2 regions of the Gordonia sp. DT219 genome follow, and region 1 is predicted to be linked to the other one. Evidence: predicted binding sites of a transcription regulator. Region 1 holds the regulator's gene; the other holds the start of a gene.
What was found. Region 1 encodes LexA, which represses DNA repair genes until DNA is damaged. Its sites were predicted from a motif close to CGAACANNTGTTCG; they were not measured.

Region 1 (8,028 bases):
CCGGCATCGTGCGTGACCTCGGCTGGGAGGTGCCGCAGACCGAATCGGATGCCGACGCCATCCACCGCGCGATCCTGGCCGGGCTGCTGGGCAACATCGCCGCCCGCAATTCCGCAGGCCGCGAATACACCGGCGCCCGCAACACGACGCTGATGATCTTCCCTGGATCGTCGGTGACGAAGAAGCCGCCGTCATTTCTGATGGCAGCCGAGATCATCGAGACCTCAAGGCTTTTCGCCCACACCGTCGCGGGGATCGATCCGGTGTGGGTGGAGCGACTGGCCGGAGATCTTGTCAAGCGCACCTACAGCGAACCGCACTGGTCCTCACGGCAGGGTGCGGCGATGGCCTATGAGCGGGTCACCCTCTATGGCGTCACCCTCGTCGCTCGGCGGCGGGTGAACTACGGTTCGATCGATCCGGAACTCTCGCGCGAACTGTTCATCCGGCACGCCCTCGTCGAGGGCGATTGGCGCACCGATCATGTGTTCTTCGAGCGCAATCGGCAGCTGTTGCACGATGCTGCCGACGTCGAGCACCGGGTTCGTCGACGAGATCTCGTGATCTCCGAGGAACAGCTCTTCGAGTTCTACGATGGGCGTGTTCCGGCCGAGGTCACGTCTACCCGCCATTTCGACTCGTGGTGGCGCTCGGCGCGGGGGCGCGAGCCGCACCTACTCGATCTCACCCCGGCCGATGTCGCGGCCGATGTCGCCGTCGCCGACACCGACTATCCGGGTGTGTGGCGCCAGGGTGACACCCGCCTGGAGCTGCGCTACCGATTCGAACCCGGCACCGCCGACGACGGCGTCACCGTCGTGATCCCGCAGGCACTGCTCCTCCACGTGCGCAACGCCGGATTCGACTGGCTGGTGCCGGGTATGCGTTCGGAGTTGGCGGCCGAGTTGATCAAGACGCTGCCGAAGTCGCTGCGCAAGACGATGGCACCGGCACAGCGCTTCGCCGATCTCGCCCTGTCTCGCCTGACTCCCCGAGCCGAGCCGCTGACGCACGGCCTGGCGCGCGAGTTGTCGACCATCACCCGCCACACCGTCACGCCGGCCGATTTCGATCTCGACCGCCTGCCCGGGCACTTGCGCATGCATTTCGCCGTCACCGACGATTCGGGTGAGATCATCACCCGCACCACGACTTTCGCCGAGCTGACCACACCGAGGTCGGCGTCGGTGCCCCCGCCGTCCGAGCAGGTGTACACCACCTGGACCGCCGACGGCATCGGCACTCTGGAACTCGCCGAGACCGTCGACGTCGCCGGTCAGCGGGTCACCCGTCACCCGACGTTGCGAGTGGTCCGGGCGCAGGCACATCCGGCGGGCGTCGCGTCGGCCACCGCCCCGACCGCGGCCCTGGCCGACGCGCTGCGCCGCGATGCGGTGATCGTCTTGTTGGAGAACGCAATCGGGACACTCTCACCCAAGGCCGCCGGAGCCCTGGAGCCGGCCCGGCGGATTGCCCTGAGTCAGAGCCCCTACCGGGAGCCCGCCGGGCTCTTCACCGATTGCACCCGGCGTGCGGTTCGCGATCTGCTCGACGTCGAGGCGGCGAACACCGTGCGCACCCCTGCCGCGTTCTCGGCACTCGTCGACGACCTGCGACCGCGCGTCGTCGTGGCGGCCCCGGAGTACCTGTCGCTCGCCGTCGAGGCGCTCCGTGAGGTCGTGACCCTGCGGGGCGTGATCGACGAGCACTCCGGTCAACTCGCTGCCGATGATGTCGCCGAACAACTCGATGACCTGGTATTCGACGGCTTCGTGGTGGCGACGCCGCGCACGCATCTCGCCGATCTTCCCCGATATCTGCGGGGGGCGCGGGAACGGCTGGAGCAGCTCCCGGGGTCGGCCGTGCGTGATCGCGACGGGATGGCTGTACTCGACCGCGTGGTCGAGCGGTGGAATCAGCGCCTCGCCGAAGTGGGTGATGCGCGTCGCGATGCCGTCAACGAGCAGGCGCATTGGATGGTCGAGGAATTGCGCGTGAGTTTGTTCGCCCAGCGCCTCGGAACCCGATATCCGATCTCGGAGAAGAGGGCGCTACGAGCCCTGGACCGGCTCGGCTGAGACGACCCCGCCGGCGGATTCGGAGCGGCCATGGGTGAGGTTGCCCTGCAGGTCGTCGATCTCGCGCTGGAAGTCCTCGAGCGAATCGAAGGAACGATAAACCGACGCGAAGCGCAGATATGCCACTTCGTCGAGGTCGCGCAGCGGTTGCAGGATCGCCAGCCCGACCTCGTTGCTGGGAATCTCGGCAGCTCCGGAGGCCCGCACCGTCTCCTCGACCTGCTGGGCGAGCTGGGCGAGATCGTCTTCGTCGACCTGCCGGCCCTGACACGCGCGGCGCACCCCGCGCATCACCTTCTCGCGACTGAACGGCTCGGTCACGCCGTTGCGCTTGACCACCGCGAGCACGGCGGTCTCCACAGTCGAGAAACGGCGGCCGCAGGCACTGCATGAGCGGCGCCGGCGGATGGCCTGTCCTTCATCGGCGACACGGGAGTCGATGACCTTGGTGTCGTCATTCCTGCAGAACGGGCAGCGCATGCACCGAGGATACCGCCCGCCACCGCACCGACTTCTCGCGTCACCGGTAGGCCGGCGCGAGCAGCGACTGCCCTGCCTGCACGGCACTGCCGGACATGTCGTTGAGTTCGACGATCTTCTCGATCACCGACTGCCGGGGCATGTCGGGCGCCACCCGCGCCGCGATGGCGTTCAGCGATTCCCCGGCGCGCACATGGACCACCTGGGTGGCGATCGGCGCCGGCCGTGCCGACCCCCGCTGGGCCGATTCCTGATAGTCCGAACCGGCGACGGCGACCAGCCACACCAGTAGCGCCAGTGCCACGCCGGTCAGCACGGCCACCAGTGCGCCGGTCCGGCGAGACCTGTGGCCACCCGGATCACCCGTTCCGGCCAGGTGATGTGATCCGGCCGGTGACGTGCACCAGGTGCCGTCGGCGCCCGGTATCCGCCGGGAGACCGGGCGGATCGGCCGCCGGTCGGCGGGACGACTCACGGCCGAGGAACGCCGGGGGGCGCGGCGAGGATCGAGCGGCCGCTGTTCGCGGGGACGGGCGCGCGGAACCGGGTTGGTCGCGCCGGCGCGGGTCTGGCCGGTGAAGGTCTGGTCGGTGCGGGTCCGGCCGACGCGGGTCTGGTCGGTCGACAAAAGGGTGCTATGCATGGTCTCTTCCTGTCTCGATCACACATTCGATGAACGGATGTTCGAGTTGTACCACCCCGCTCCGACAATTTCTCCACAACACGTCGAACAGACGTTTGAGGATGTCCGAAACCTCGGCTATTCTGACCGGTGATCAGCTCGACCACAGGCCCGCGACAGGTGTGCACGTCACCTACCGGCCCACGGCCGGGGTGGCACGCACCCGATCGAAAGGACTCGAATCCCGATGAGTGAGAAGAAGGACCGTTCGTCGCGGCCGGCCGAGGCGGCCGATCCGGAGTCGGCCACCACAGAGTCGAGCACCGATGACGCCGCGACGGCGACGACACCGCAGGTTGATGACGCGGCGGCCGCCCCGCGGCGGCCCATCGTGCCGAGGGGTTTCGAGGCACCACTCACGCCACGTCAGCAGGGAGTGCTCGACGTCATCCGCAAATCGGTTCGCGAGCGGGGATATCCGCCGAGCATCCGCGAGATCGGTGATGCCGTCGGGCTCGCCTCGACCTCGTCGGTCGCGCATCAATTACGCACGCTGGAACGCAAGGGACTGCTCAAGCGCGACGCCAACCGGCCGCGCGCGGTCAACGTGCGCGACGCCGACCCGACGCCCACCGATGACAATCCGAACTCGGAGAACCTGCCCACCCCGACCTTTGTCCCGGTGCTCGGCCGCATCGCGGCGGGCGGCCCGATCCTGGCCGAGGAGGCCGTCGAAGACGTCTTCCCCCTGCCTCGCGAACTCGTCGGTGAAGGTTCCCTCTTCATGCTGCGGGTGGTCGGCGAGTCGATGGTCGACGCCGCGATCTGCGACGGCGACTGGGTGGTCGTGCGCCAGCAGAACGTGGCCGACAACGGTGACATCGTCGCCGCCATGATCGAAGGCGAGGCAACGGTCAAGACGTTCAAGCGCAAGGACGGCCACGTCTGGCTGATGCCGCACAACGAGTTGTTCGAGCCGATCCCCGGTGACGAGGCCGCCATCCTCGGCAAGGTCGTCACCGTCATGCGCCGGATCTGAGCGCAGGCGCTGATCAGCTGCGCGGTGTGTCAACCACGTTTCTCACACCGCGCAGTTAACAACGCAACGCCTCGCGGGCCGCGGCGCGAGCCGCACCCGGTGCAGCGGTGGCCACCGCCGCCGTGGCCGCGGCGCGGCATCGATCGAGGTCGACCTCGGCGAGTTTCGCGCCCACCGCGGCCGCGGCGGCGGGTGCACTCGACAACGACGTGACCCCGAGTCCGACGAGGACACAGGCGAGCAGCGGATCGGCCGCCGCCTCACCGCACACGCCCACCGGGGTGCCGGTGCGCGAACCCGCCTCGGCGACCATCGCGATGAGAGCGAGGACCGACGGCTGCCACGGATCGGTCAACTCGGCGAGCTCGGCCGACATCCGGTCGGCAGCCATCGTGTATTGCGTCAGGTCGTTGGTGCCGATCGAGACGAAGTCCACCTCGGCCACAATCGCCGGCGCAAGGATCGCTGCCGACGGGATCTCGATCATCACTCCGGCCACCAGACCCCGTCGGCGCACTTGCGCGGCGAATTCGGCCGCCTCGGGGGCCGAGGCGATCATCGGCGCCATCACCCATGGCGTGCTGCCGGTTTCCTCGGCGGCGCGCGCGATCGCATCGAGTTGTCCGGCCCGGATCTCGGGGTGTGTCGCCGCGATGCGGTTGCCGCGCACACCGAGTGCGGGATTCGCCTCGGTCCCGTGGTCGACGAATTTCAGCGGCTTGTCCGACCCCGCATCCAGGGTGCGGATCACCATCTTCTTGCCTCCGAAGGCCTCGATGACCTCCCGGTAGAGTGCCGCCTGTTCGTCGAGGGACGGTTCGTCCGGGCGATCGAGGAAGGCCAGTTCGGTACGGAACAACCCGACTCCTTCTACCGGGGACGCGGTGGCCGCACGGGCCGAGACGCCATCGGCGACATTCGCCAAGATCGCGACCTCGTGGCCGTCGGCGGTGTGACCAGGCCCGGTCCAGCCCGCAATCGCCTCCACCTCCCGGCGGCTCTGCTCCACATCGGCTCGCGCTCGGTCCGGATCCGGTTCCACCACAATCGTTCCCGCGGCCCCGTCGACCAGCACCGCGGTACCCGCGGAGACGACGTCGAGTTCGGCAACAGCCACCACACACGGAATCCCGAGTTGCCGGGCGATGATCGCGGTGTGACTGGTCGGTCCGCCCAGTCGGGTCGCCAGCGCGGTGATCAACTCCGGGTCCAGGCCGGCGGTGTCGGCGGGCGCGAGGTCGTCGGCGAAGAGGACCGACGGTTCGTCGGGCACCGGGACCCCCGGTTCGGGCTGCCCGAGCACCTCGGCGACGACGCGGTCACGCACATCGTTGAGGTCGGTGACGCGTTCGGCCATCAGTCCGCCGAGTTTGGTGAACATCGCCGCGAACTGCTCGGTTGCGGCGACGGCGGCGGCGGGCGCGGGCGTGCCCGTGCCGATCAGCTTCGACACCGCACCGATCCAGCCGCGGTCCTCGGCGAGTCCGGCCGTGGCGATCAGGACCTCGGCGGCGGCCCCGGACGCGTGTGAGGCACGCTCGCGCAAACGGGCCGCCACCACCCCGGCGGCGGCGACGAAGCGGGAGAGTTCGGCATCGCGCTCCGCCTCCGAAACCGGTGGCGGCGCCACCTCGGTGGCCTCGACGGTCATCCGTCGGCCCGGCCGCACCACCGGACCGTAGGCCTTGCCGCCGACAACCGGCGTCCCGCCCAGTTCACGCCCGCCCAGTTCTCGCCCGGCGTGCGGGTTGTCTTCCCGTATCTGCTGGTTCACGACTTTGGCCCTTCTCGTCGTCTAGCTCTGGTCGTCGACCGCGGCCGGGCTGTGAATCAGGCGTCCGCGAAGCCGTCCTGTGATCGAAGTTACAAGAATTCCTTGACTTGTCAACACACTCAAGCGTAAACACAGATATATCAACATCGATAGCCACAGAAACCAACATGCGGTGTCGGTGGACAGACCGATCGGAGAGACGTGTACGCGGAAGAACGACAGCAGGCGATCGCCGAGCTGGTCCGCTCGAATGGGCGCGCATCGGTGAACGCACTCGCCGACCGGTTCGAGGTCACCAGCGAAACGGTGCGCCGGGACCTGGCGGGTCTCGAGCGCGCCGGCCACCTCCAGCGCGTCCACGGTGGCGCGGTTCGACCGGGGCTCATCGCGATCGTGGATGAACAAGGCATCGATGAACGCGAGGCCACCCACATCGATCAGAAGGCGGCCATCGGGCGGGCGGCGATCCGATTCCTTCCCGGCGACGGCGGATCGGTGGCCCTCGACGCCGGTACGACCACCTATCAGGCCGCCCTCAACCTGCCCGCCGATCGCCGACTGAGCGTGGTGACGAGCAGCCTGCCGCTGGCGACATTGCTGTGCGGACACGCAGCGGTCACCTTGCACCTGGCCGGCGGCCGCGTGCGACGGCTCACCCAGGCGGCGGTCGGCGCCGAAACCGTTGCCCGCCTGGAGCAGTTCCGCGTATCGGTCGCCTTCATCGGCACCAACGGCATCAGCGAGGGCGCGGGATTGTCGACTCCCGATCCGGATGAGGCCGCGGTCAAGTCGGCCCTGGTGCATTCGGCCCAGCGGGTGGTCGTACTCGCCGACTCGTCGAAGATGAACCGGGAGGATTTCGCCGGCTTCGCCGCCCTCGACGACGTCGACGTCCTCATCACCGATGCCGGTATCGACCCCGCCTTCTCGGCGGTCCTGTCCGCGCGCGGCATCGAGGTCGTGATCGCATGATCCTCACCCTCACCGCGAATCCCTCGTTGGACCGCACCCTCGAGATCGCCGGGCCGCTCGAACGCGGCGAGGTACAGCGGACCACCGGGGTTCGCGCCGAGCCGGGCGGCAAGGGCGTGAACGTGTCCCGGGTGGTTGCCGAGGCCGGGTTGCCGACCATCGCGGTCCTGCCCGCACGGGCCGGGGATCCGCTGCTCGCGGCACTCGACCGGGCCGGTCTGCACCATGAGACCGTCGCCGTCGCCGGCGAGGTGCGTGCCAACGTCACCATCGCCGAACCAGATGGCACCACCACCAAGATCAACGCTCCGGGGCAACGTCTCGACGATCAGCAGTTGCACGCGCTCACCGACCTGATACTGGCGCGCGCCGTCGACGCCGACTGGGTCGCCTTGTGCGGTTCGCTGCCGCCGGGGGTTCCCGACAACTGGTACCGGGTACTGGCCGATGAACTGATCGGTCGTGGGCATCGGGTAGCCGTCGACACCTCCGGCGCACCGCTCACCGCTGCGGTGACCGGACGAATCGATCTGATCAAACCGAACGAGTACGAACTCGCCGAGGTCAGCGGCGCGGACCCGGAGGTGCTGCGCCGGGCGGCCGCCGATGGTGACCTCACCCCCATCGTGGCCGCGGCGGCCGAGATGGTCCGACGCATCGGCGGCTCGGTGCTGGCGACCCTGGGTGCCGCCGGAGCGCTGTTGACGACGGAGACGGGAAGTTGGTTCGCCACCTCGCCGCCGATCGTCCCGCGCAGCACCGTCGGGGCCGGTGACTCGTCGCTCGCCGGCTACCTCATCGCCGAGACGCAGGGTGCCGACGAGCCCGAACGCCTGCGCAGCGCAGTCGCCTACGGCGCCGCCGCCGCCGCGCTCGCCGGAACCCAGCCACCCCGGCCCGATCAACTCGACCCCGAACACGCCCGGGTCACCGATCTCGCCGGAGCCGCCCGAACCTCCTGACCGACCCCGGCCGCCATGACCGGACACCCGGGCATCCGCAGACCCGCCCACCCCACGCCGACACCTCCCCACAGAGCAAGACCAGCAAAGGAAGACCATGT
Region 2 (8,028 bases), on a different contig from region 1:
ACTCGAGTTCGAGTAGCAGCCGCAGGCCGGGTCGACCTGCTGGGCGGTGCCGGTCTTGCCCGACAATTGATATCCGGGTACCGCGCCCTTGGCGCCGGTACCGGTCTGCTCGCCCGTCGGGTCGTCCTGGAACACCGCGCGGAACATGTTGCGAACCGTCTCGGCGGTCTGCGGGCTGACCACCTGCACGCCCTGCGGACGCGGATCCTCGGTGGCATCGTGACCCGCACGCTGCTCGGACCGCAGAATGCGCGGCGGGATCCGCAGCCCGTTGTTGGCGATGGCCTGATACATGCCGGTCATCTGCAGCAGTGTCATCGAAAGTCCCTGGCCGATCGGCAGATTCGCGAAAGACCCACCCGACCACTGGCTCAGTGCCGGCACCTCGCCACCACTCTCCGCAGGCAGCCCGACGCCGGTGATCTGGCCGAGACCGAATCGGTTCACCATGTCCGCGAAACGCTCCTCGCCGACCTGTTGGGCCAGCATCAGCGTCCCGACGTTGGAAGACTTACCGAAGATGCCGGTCGTGGTGTACGGCGCGACGCCATGGGTCCACGCGTCGTTGACGGTCACGCCGGCCATCCGGATGCTGCCCGGAACCTGGTGAACCTGTTCGGGAGTGGTCAGGCCGTATTGGATCGCGGCCGAGGCGGTGATGACCTTGTTGACCGATCCGGGTTCGAACGGAGAGGTCACGGCCGGATTTCCGAGGTCGGCGCCCGGCTGGTCCGCCAACGGCTTCGACGCATTGAACGTGCCGTCATTGGCCATCGCGACGACCTCGCCGGTCTTGGCGTCGAGCACGACCGCCGACGCCGACTTCGCACCGGAGGCCGCCTTGGCCTTCATCACCTCGGTCTGCACGAACCACTGGACGTCGGAATCGATGGTCAGTTGAACGGTGGCACCGTCGATCGCCGGATGCACGTTGCGTGTGGAGCCAGGAATGGTCGCACCATCGGAACCGCGGTCATAGGTCCGCGAACCATCGGTGCCGGCGAGCGCCGAATCCAGCGACGCCTCGAGGCCGATGAGGCCGTTGCCGTCGTAGTTGACGTCACCGATGATGTTGGCGGCCAAAGACCCGCCGGGATAGAGCCGGACGCTCTGCGGGTCTGCTCCCACCTCGGGATAATCCGCGGTGATCCGCGCCGCCACGTCCGGACTGACCGAGCGGGCCAGGTACACGAACGTCTCGTCGCTGGTGAGCTTCTTGTACAGGTCGTCGGCGCTGATCGATCCGCCCAGGGCCGTCGAGACACCGGCGGCGATCTGGTGCAGCCGGGTGTCGACGTCGGGCAAACTCGGATTGCCCTTGTGCGCCGCGGCGATCGAGTTGCGAACTGCCTTGGGCAGGAACGTCAGTGACCGCGCCTCGTCGGTGTAGGCCAGCGGCCGTCCGTTGCGGTCGAGGATCGCCCCGCGCTTGGCGGTCAGGATCTGCGTGTACTCACGCTGCTGGGCGGCCTGCTGCGCAAGTGCCGGGGCCTCGATGGTGTGTACGACCACCATCCGGATCGCGACGGCCACCACCGCCAGTACGACCACGACCCCCGCGATACGACTGCGGACGAGGAAGGTCTGCGTCCGCCCCCGAGGCCGGCGCGGCGGGGGCGGCGAGCCGCCTGCCCCGCCTGCAGCCGATCGGCCGGAGGTGACTGGCCGGGTCACACGTGTCGTCATGGTCGTCAATTGTCCACCGCGCTAACGACTCTGCGGCGAATTTCCGCCCGGCGGGTTGCCGGAGGCGGGTGCCGGCGCCGACTGCGGCAGCACATTGGGGGCCGGGGTCGGCGCGGCGCCGGGCTGCGCGGTGGGTGCCGGACCGGCAGCCGGCGGGGCAGGTGTCGGGTTAGGGGCAGGTGTTGGATTAGGGGCAGGAGCAGGCGCACTCGGCGACGAGGCGGCACTCGGTGCCGCGCCCGGCGTTCCGCCGAGCCCCACGGAGTCATCGACCTTGTTGGGGTCGATCCGCGAGGTCGGATTCGGTTGATCGGCAGGATTGATCGATGGCATCCGCTTGCCGGTCGCCGGCTCGGGATCGCCGACGACCCGCGGCTTGCCGTCCGGACCGATTACCATGCGCGCCGGGTTCTGGGCCGGTACCATCCCGAGCTGCGCTGCCGCATCAGCCAATTCGGGTGCCGAATTACCCGATTCGAAAGTTCGCTTGAGAGCGTCGTTGCGGTCCTGCAATGTCTGGTTCTGCTGTCGCGCCACACCGATCTCATACGAGTCCTGAGCTGCTTTGGTCGACAGCAACAGACTCAGACCGAGGCCCAGAGCGAGCACCGCGAGCACCGGAACCACGAACGGCACCCGAGAAAGACGTTGGGCCACAGTGATCCGCGCAGTCCGCTGGGCAGCGGGGGCGATCGGTTCGGACCGCGCGCCTCGCCTCGGAGATCTCGCCTCGGCGGCCAGTCGCTTGCCGCGTCGGTCGATTGCGCGTTGAGCCGCACGCGACCGGTGCGAGCGGTCGGCGGTCCCCCGAGAACGGCGAGCACCACCATCGATGGTGTCAGAATTCTTGTCGCGCAACCGATCCTGGCGATCAATGTCGTCGAGAAGGGTCATGCCACCTCCTCCTCGGCGATACGTTCGATCACGCGGACCCGGACCGGCGCCGACCGCGGGTTCGTGTCGATTTCCTGTTGGTCCGCGCGTTCGGCACCACGGGTGACGAGTCGAAAGCGGGGTGCGGTTCCGGGCAATTCGACGGGTAGTCGGGCCGGCGATGTCGAGGTCGTCCGTAAGGCGAACTCGCGCTTGACGATCTTGTCTTCGAGGGATTGATAACTCATCATCGCGACGCGGCCTCCGACTCTCAATGCCGCCAGCACGGCCGGCACCGCCTGGCGGAGGGCGACCAGCTCTCCGTTGGCCTCGATACGCAGCGCCTGAAAGGTGCGTTTCGCGGGATGACCTCCGGTGCGACGAGTGGCCGCCGGAATCGTGGAATAGAGCAATTGCACCAAACGCGCACTGGTCGTGAAGGGTTCGCGTTCGCGTTCGCGCAGCACCGCCGAGGCGATCTTTCCGGCGAAGCGCTCGTCGCCGTATTCGGAAAGAATGCGGGCGAGCTCTCCATGTGAGTAGGTGTTGAGGACATCGGCTGCGGTCATCGGCCCCTCGGGGTCCATGCGCATGTCCAGCGGTGCATCGACGGCGTAGGCGAAGCCACGTTCAGCCTGATCGAGTTGCATCGAGGAGACTCCGAGGTCGTACAGGGCGCCGTCGACGCGGTCGATCCCGGCCTGCGCGAGTACGGCGGGCAGCTCGTCGAAACGCGCCTGGTGCAAGGTGATCCGGTCGCCGAAGGAAGCGAGGCGCTCCCGCGCGATCGACAGAGCTGCGGCGTCCCGGTCGATCCCGACCACCCGGACCGAGGTGAATTTGCGGAGAATCAGTTCGCTGTGTCCCCCCGCCCCGAGAGTGGCATCGACGAAAACCGGCTGGGCGACTGCAGCATTGACGAGCGCAGGCTCCAGTAGCGAGACGATTCGCCCAGCCATCACCGGGACATGTCCGTGTTCACCGGAACGACGGGACGGCGTGGCGTCGACGCCCGATCCGTTGTCGTCGTTCTGCGGTGTCACCGACCTACCTCCGAGTACGCCGATCCCGTGGCCCAAGGCCGGCTGATGGGACCGGATGTCGTGTGTTGGCTGCGGCGGATTCTGGTGGAGCGGGGTCCCGACCCGATCACGCACCTGGCGTTGGGGAAGTACGCCAGGGTCGGACCGGGTCGAGGCCTCGTGCCACCGGAAGCCATGTGCATCTGTCCGGCACTTTTCGACTCGGCTAGAGCACCGCGCTCAATGCCGCGGAGTTCGCCGCCGAGAAGTTCTCCTCATGCTGGCTCTGGTAGTCGCGCCATGCCTGCGCGTCCCAGATCTCCAGGTGATCGAAACTGCCGATCACCACACACTCCTTGGACAGTCCCGCGTACTGCCGATGTTCGGCGGACACGGTGACCCGCCCCTGCCCATCGGGTCGCTGTTCATCGGTGCTGGCAAAGAAGTACCGCTGGAAGGCGCGCGCTTCGGGATCGTTGCGCGAGGCCTCCATCGTCTTCTCCGCGATCGCATCGAACTCGTCGGCCCGATACACCGACAGGCTGTGGTCCTGACCGCGTGTGACCATGACCCCTCCTGCCAGTGCGTCGCGAAACTTGGCGGGCAACGTGAGTCGCCCTTTGTCGTCCAATTTCGGCGTGTAGGTACCGACAAATCGCATCGACATATCGGCACCTCCTGCCCACCGGAATCGGCGTTCCGATCGCCTCTCCCAGTGCCGCCCACACTACCCCACTTTCCACCACTTTCCACCCCTTGCTCCCCACTCACCCACCACTCCCGCCGAAAACCGCAGTTCAGTGCGATTTCTAACGCGATGAGACCCGCGCGTCGCGTCGTGTCGCGACCGACGTCGGCAATGTATTGAAGTGACGCCAGATCACTCACGTGCCTGGTGGGGTCACTTTGGCGGGCCGGTGGGGCGCCGTGGGGATCGGGGTGGGGCGCCGTGGGGATCGGGGTGGGGAAGGATGTGCAGGAATGAACGGGCTCCGGTCCTCCGACGCTCTGAAACCGCCCCAGCCCGACGGGCTCCCCAGTCCGACGGGCTCCCCAGTCCGACGGGCTCCCCGGATACGACAACAGCCGCACACCTGAGGGTGTGCGGCTGTGGTCGGTTGTCAGTCGTGAGGCACGCCTGCTGAGCCGTGCGGGCGCCTACGTCGCCGGCGTTGTTCCTATGTCGCAGTTGTCGGCAATGTCACTCGCGCGGACAGGTTCATTCCTGCTCGAAGCGACGGTTGAAACGATCTTCCATCCGCTCGGAAAACTTCCGTTTTGGCGTCGATGGCTTCGATCCGCGGCCACGCGTGCCACCGTCAGAGGCCGACGAGGCCCCCTTACCGGGTCGGCCGCCCCACAACGCGAGGAGCGCGGCGGCAAACATCACCAGGAAGCCGATAAGACTCAAGATGGGGAATCCGCCCACGTCGAGTCCGGTGATGGGACCCACGACCAACAGCGCCAGGCCGATGACGAAAACGACGGCTGCCTGCAGGCGGCGACGACCTGTCGAACGTCCGAGACGACGACGTGTGACGCTGGACGCAAACTTCGGGTCCTCGGCGTACAGAGCGCTTTCGATCTCTTCGAGCATGCGCTGCTCGTGCTCTGAGAGTGGCACCGACCCTCCTTAACTGTTACCGACGAGCCATCGACGCGATGTCCGCCGCGATACTCGCCCGATGACTATCCTCGCGGCCTGGTGACCATGATACGAGGTGATTCCGGTGGCGACCACCATTACCGTATTCGCGGGATCGTTTTTGTGCTCACCGCCGTCGTCGTGCGCTAACACCGCCCGCGACGGGACGTCTCGCCATGTCATGCGGGGTGCGCCAGCGAGCGCGATCCAGGAGCCCCTCCGCCTTGCTCGTAGGCGATCACCAGACCCTCGACCGTGTCGAGAAACGTCAACACGAGACGGTGCAGCTCGGCGACGACCACCGGGTCCACCCGGCGCTCGATCCCGGCCTCGATATTCATCCGAAGAGACGACCACGCGCAAAACCGGCCGGCCTGATCTGCGAGCTCGGGCACGACCGCAGCCAGGCGATTCCACGCGTTCGACGACAGCCCGCGCGTCGAGCGACCGTAAGCGGGCTCACCGATGGCCAGCGCGGCACCCGCGGCTCGCAATGCAGTCAGATACAACTGGCGGAAGCGTTCGGCGTCATCGGCGATTCCGCTCGCGTTGTCGAGGAGGTTGTCCGCGCGTTCGAGGAGTCCGCGGGCACGGCCCACCACAACCGGATCCACCTGCGCCCGATGCGTCGTCCGACGTGTCATCATGGGCTCCCTCCTTCGGGTGCGGAGCCGCCCATCGGCGACTCGACTCGGTCAACGCGATCCGGTGGCAGGCGCTTCCCTCGCCCACCGCCGGATGGCGTCGGTCGTCGGGTGAAGGCGAACAGCTTGCGGAGGCACATTCATCGAACACCCGTTCGACAGTTTCAATATAGCCAGATCTGCTCTCGGGATCAAGATGCCCGAAGCCACCGACAAAAATGTCCGCGAGGGCGCACGAGAGACCCGGTCCACGACCGATCAGAGAGGATGGGACGTGACTGTCCGCCTGGCCCGCCTCGAGCAACGCGACTGCGCGGTGTGGCTCGGGCCCGCACTCGAGATCTACGTCACCGCGATGAACTACCCCCGCGGCACCGAGATGCATCGCGCGGGGCTGTGGCGCGAGCACATCGCCCGCCCCGGATGGAACGCCTACGGCGCAATCGCCCACGCGCCCCCCGCGGAGTCGACCTCGATGGACCTCGCCCGCCGCCGGCTGCGTCACCCGGTGTCCCCGGCCCAGGACGAAGTACTCGTCGGGATCGCCTACGGCTATCGCGGCGCGCGAGACCAATGGTGGAATCAACAACTGCGCGCCGGTCTTCGGACGTCGGGGCGCGATCCGCGGGTTGTCGACGCGATCACCGACGACTATTTCGAGCTGACCGAATTACATGTACACCCCACGGCACAGGGAAACGGCATCGGCCAGTGGCTGCTCCGCCAGTTGCTCGCCGACCGCCCTGAACGCCAAGTGCTCTTGTCGACTCCCGAGATCCCGGCCGAGCAGAATCGCGCGTGGTCGCTGTACCGCCGGCTCGGATTCGCCGACGTGCTGCGCAACTTCACCTTCACCGGCGATCCACGGCGCTTTGCCTTCCTCGGCCGACAGCTGCCGTTGATCGAGCCCGCACCCGCCCCGCCCGACGCGACACGATGAACAGTCACCATCGGGTGGTCGACGCCATCGTCGTCGGTGCCGGACACAACGGCCTGGTCTGCGCCGCCTATCTGGCCCGCGCCGGCCGATCGGTCCGCGTCCTCGAGCGCGACACCGTTCCCGGCGGCGCGGTGTCGACGGTCGAGCGGTTCCCCGGCTACCGGGTCGATCGCGGGTCATCGGCGCACCTGATGATCCGGCACTCGCCGGTCCCCGACGAACTCGGCCTCAGTGACGCGGGACTGACCTACCTCGACTGCGATCCGTGGGCGTTCTGCCCGGCCACCGACACCGCACCGGCAATCGTGTTCCGCACCGACCTCGACGCCACGTGTGCGTCCATCGAGCGGTCCTGCGGGCGCGCCGACGCCGACGCCTACCGCGCCTTCGTGGCCACCTGGACACCGCGCGCACAAGCCCTCATGCGCTCCTTCTACGAACCCGCGACGCCGGGCCGTTTCGCACGCACCTTCGGCGGTCTGGGTCATACCGCGACCACCGCGCGTTCGGGTCCGCTCGGAGCGCGCTCGGGACGGCTGATGTCCCTGACACAGGAGCTGATGGCCTCCGGCGACGCCTTGTTGGACCGTTGGTTCGCCTCCGAACATCTCAAGGCCGCCCTGGCCTGGTTCGGCGCACAATCCGGCCCACCGATGAGCGCCCCGGCGACGGCACCGATGATCGGATTCGCCGCCCTGATGCATCAGATCCCACCGGGTCGGGCCGTGGGCGGCAGCGGTGCGCTCACCGACGCACTCCTGCGTCGCCTCGCCGCGGACGGCGGCGAGGTGGAAACCGACGCGCCGGTCACCGAGATCACCCGGTGCACCGACCACTGGCGGGTACGGGGCGCCGGTGGCGACAGCTGGTGTGCGGACACGGTCATCAGCGCGTGCCACATCATGACCACACTGGATCTGCTGGGCGCCGGCGGCTTCGACGCGGACCTGCTGGCGCGCTGGCGATCGGAGATCGCGGTCGGCACGGGCATCGGCATGGCCGTCCGGCTCGGCACCCGCGAGCTGCCCACCTATCGCGGCCTACCCACCGACCTTCCGGCGCATGGCGTGCACTCGGCCCTCGGCCTCCTCGTCACCGACCGCCGCCAACTGCGCCGGGCCGAGGCCGCCGCGGCGCTCGGCGAACTGCCTGCCCGGCCCGCCTGCGTGGCGATGAGTTTTTCCGGAATCGATCCGACGCTCGCCCCACCCGGACGCC

Region 2: a site for LexA is predicted at 6,015-6,028, ahead of ACPXB3_RS06570 (SAV_6107 family HEPN domain-containing protein). Genes of this name have one in related genera too.

The regions. Positions count from the first base shown of each region.
Region 1 covers NZ_JBNCNR010000001.1:316,542-324,569, reverse strand. Annotated here, with positions in the region: gene hrpA (ATP-dependent RNA helicase HrpA) at 1-2,078, shown strand, start outside; gene nrdR (transcriptional regulator NrdR) at 2,052-2,558, opposite strand; gene ACPXB3_RS01600 (LysM peptidoglycan-binding domain-containing protein) at 2,599-3,201, opposite strand; gene lexA (transcriptional repressor LexA) at 3,569-4,219, shown strand; gene ACPXB3_RS01590 (phosphoenolpyruvate--protein phosphotransferase) at 4,275-5,993, opposite strand; gene ACPXB3_RS01585 (DeoR/GlpR family DNA-binding transcription regulator) at 6,195-6,965, shown strand; gene ACPXB3_RS01580 (1-phosphofructokinase family hexose kinase) at 6,962-7,927, shown strand; gene ACPXB3_RS01575 (PTS fructose transporter subunit IIABC) at 8,025-8,028, shown strand, end outside.
Region 2 covers NZ_JBNCNR010000003.1:185,569-193,596, forward strand. Annotated here, with positions in the region: gene ACPXB3_RS06545 (peptidoglycan D,D-transpeptidase FtsI family protein) at 1-1,686, opposite strand, end outside; gene ACPXB3_RS06550 (hypothetical protein) at 1,708-2,580, opposite strand; gene rsmH (16S rRNA (cytosine(1402)-N(4))-methyltransferase RsmH) at 2,577-3,518, opposite strand; gene mraZ (division/cell wall cluster transcriptional repressor MraZ) at 3,808-4,248, opposite strand; gene ACPXB3_RS06565 (DUF3040 domain-containing protein) at 4,801-5,205, opposite strand; gene ACPXB3_RS06570 (SAV_6107 family HEPN domain-containing protein) at 5,406-5,873, opposite strand; gene ACPXB3_RS06575 (GNAT family N-acetyltransferase) at 6,145-6,810, shown strand; gene ACPXB3_RS06580 (phytoene desaturase family protein) at 6,807-8,028, shown strand, end outside.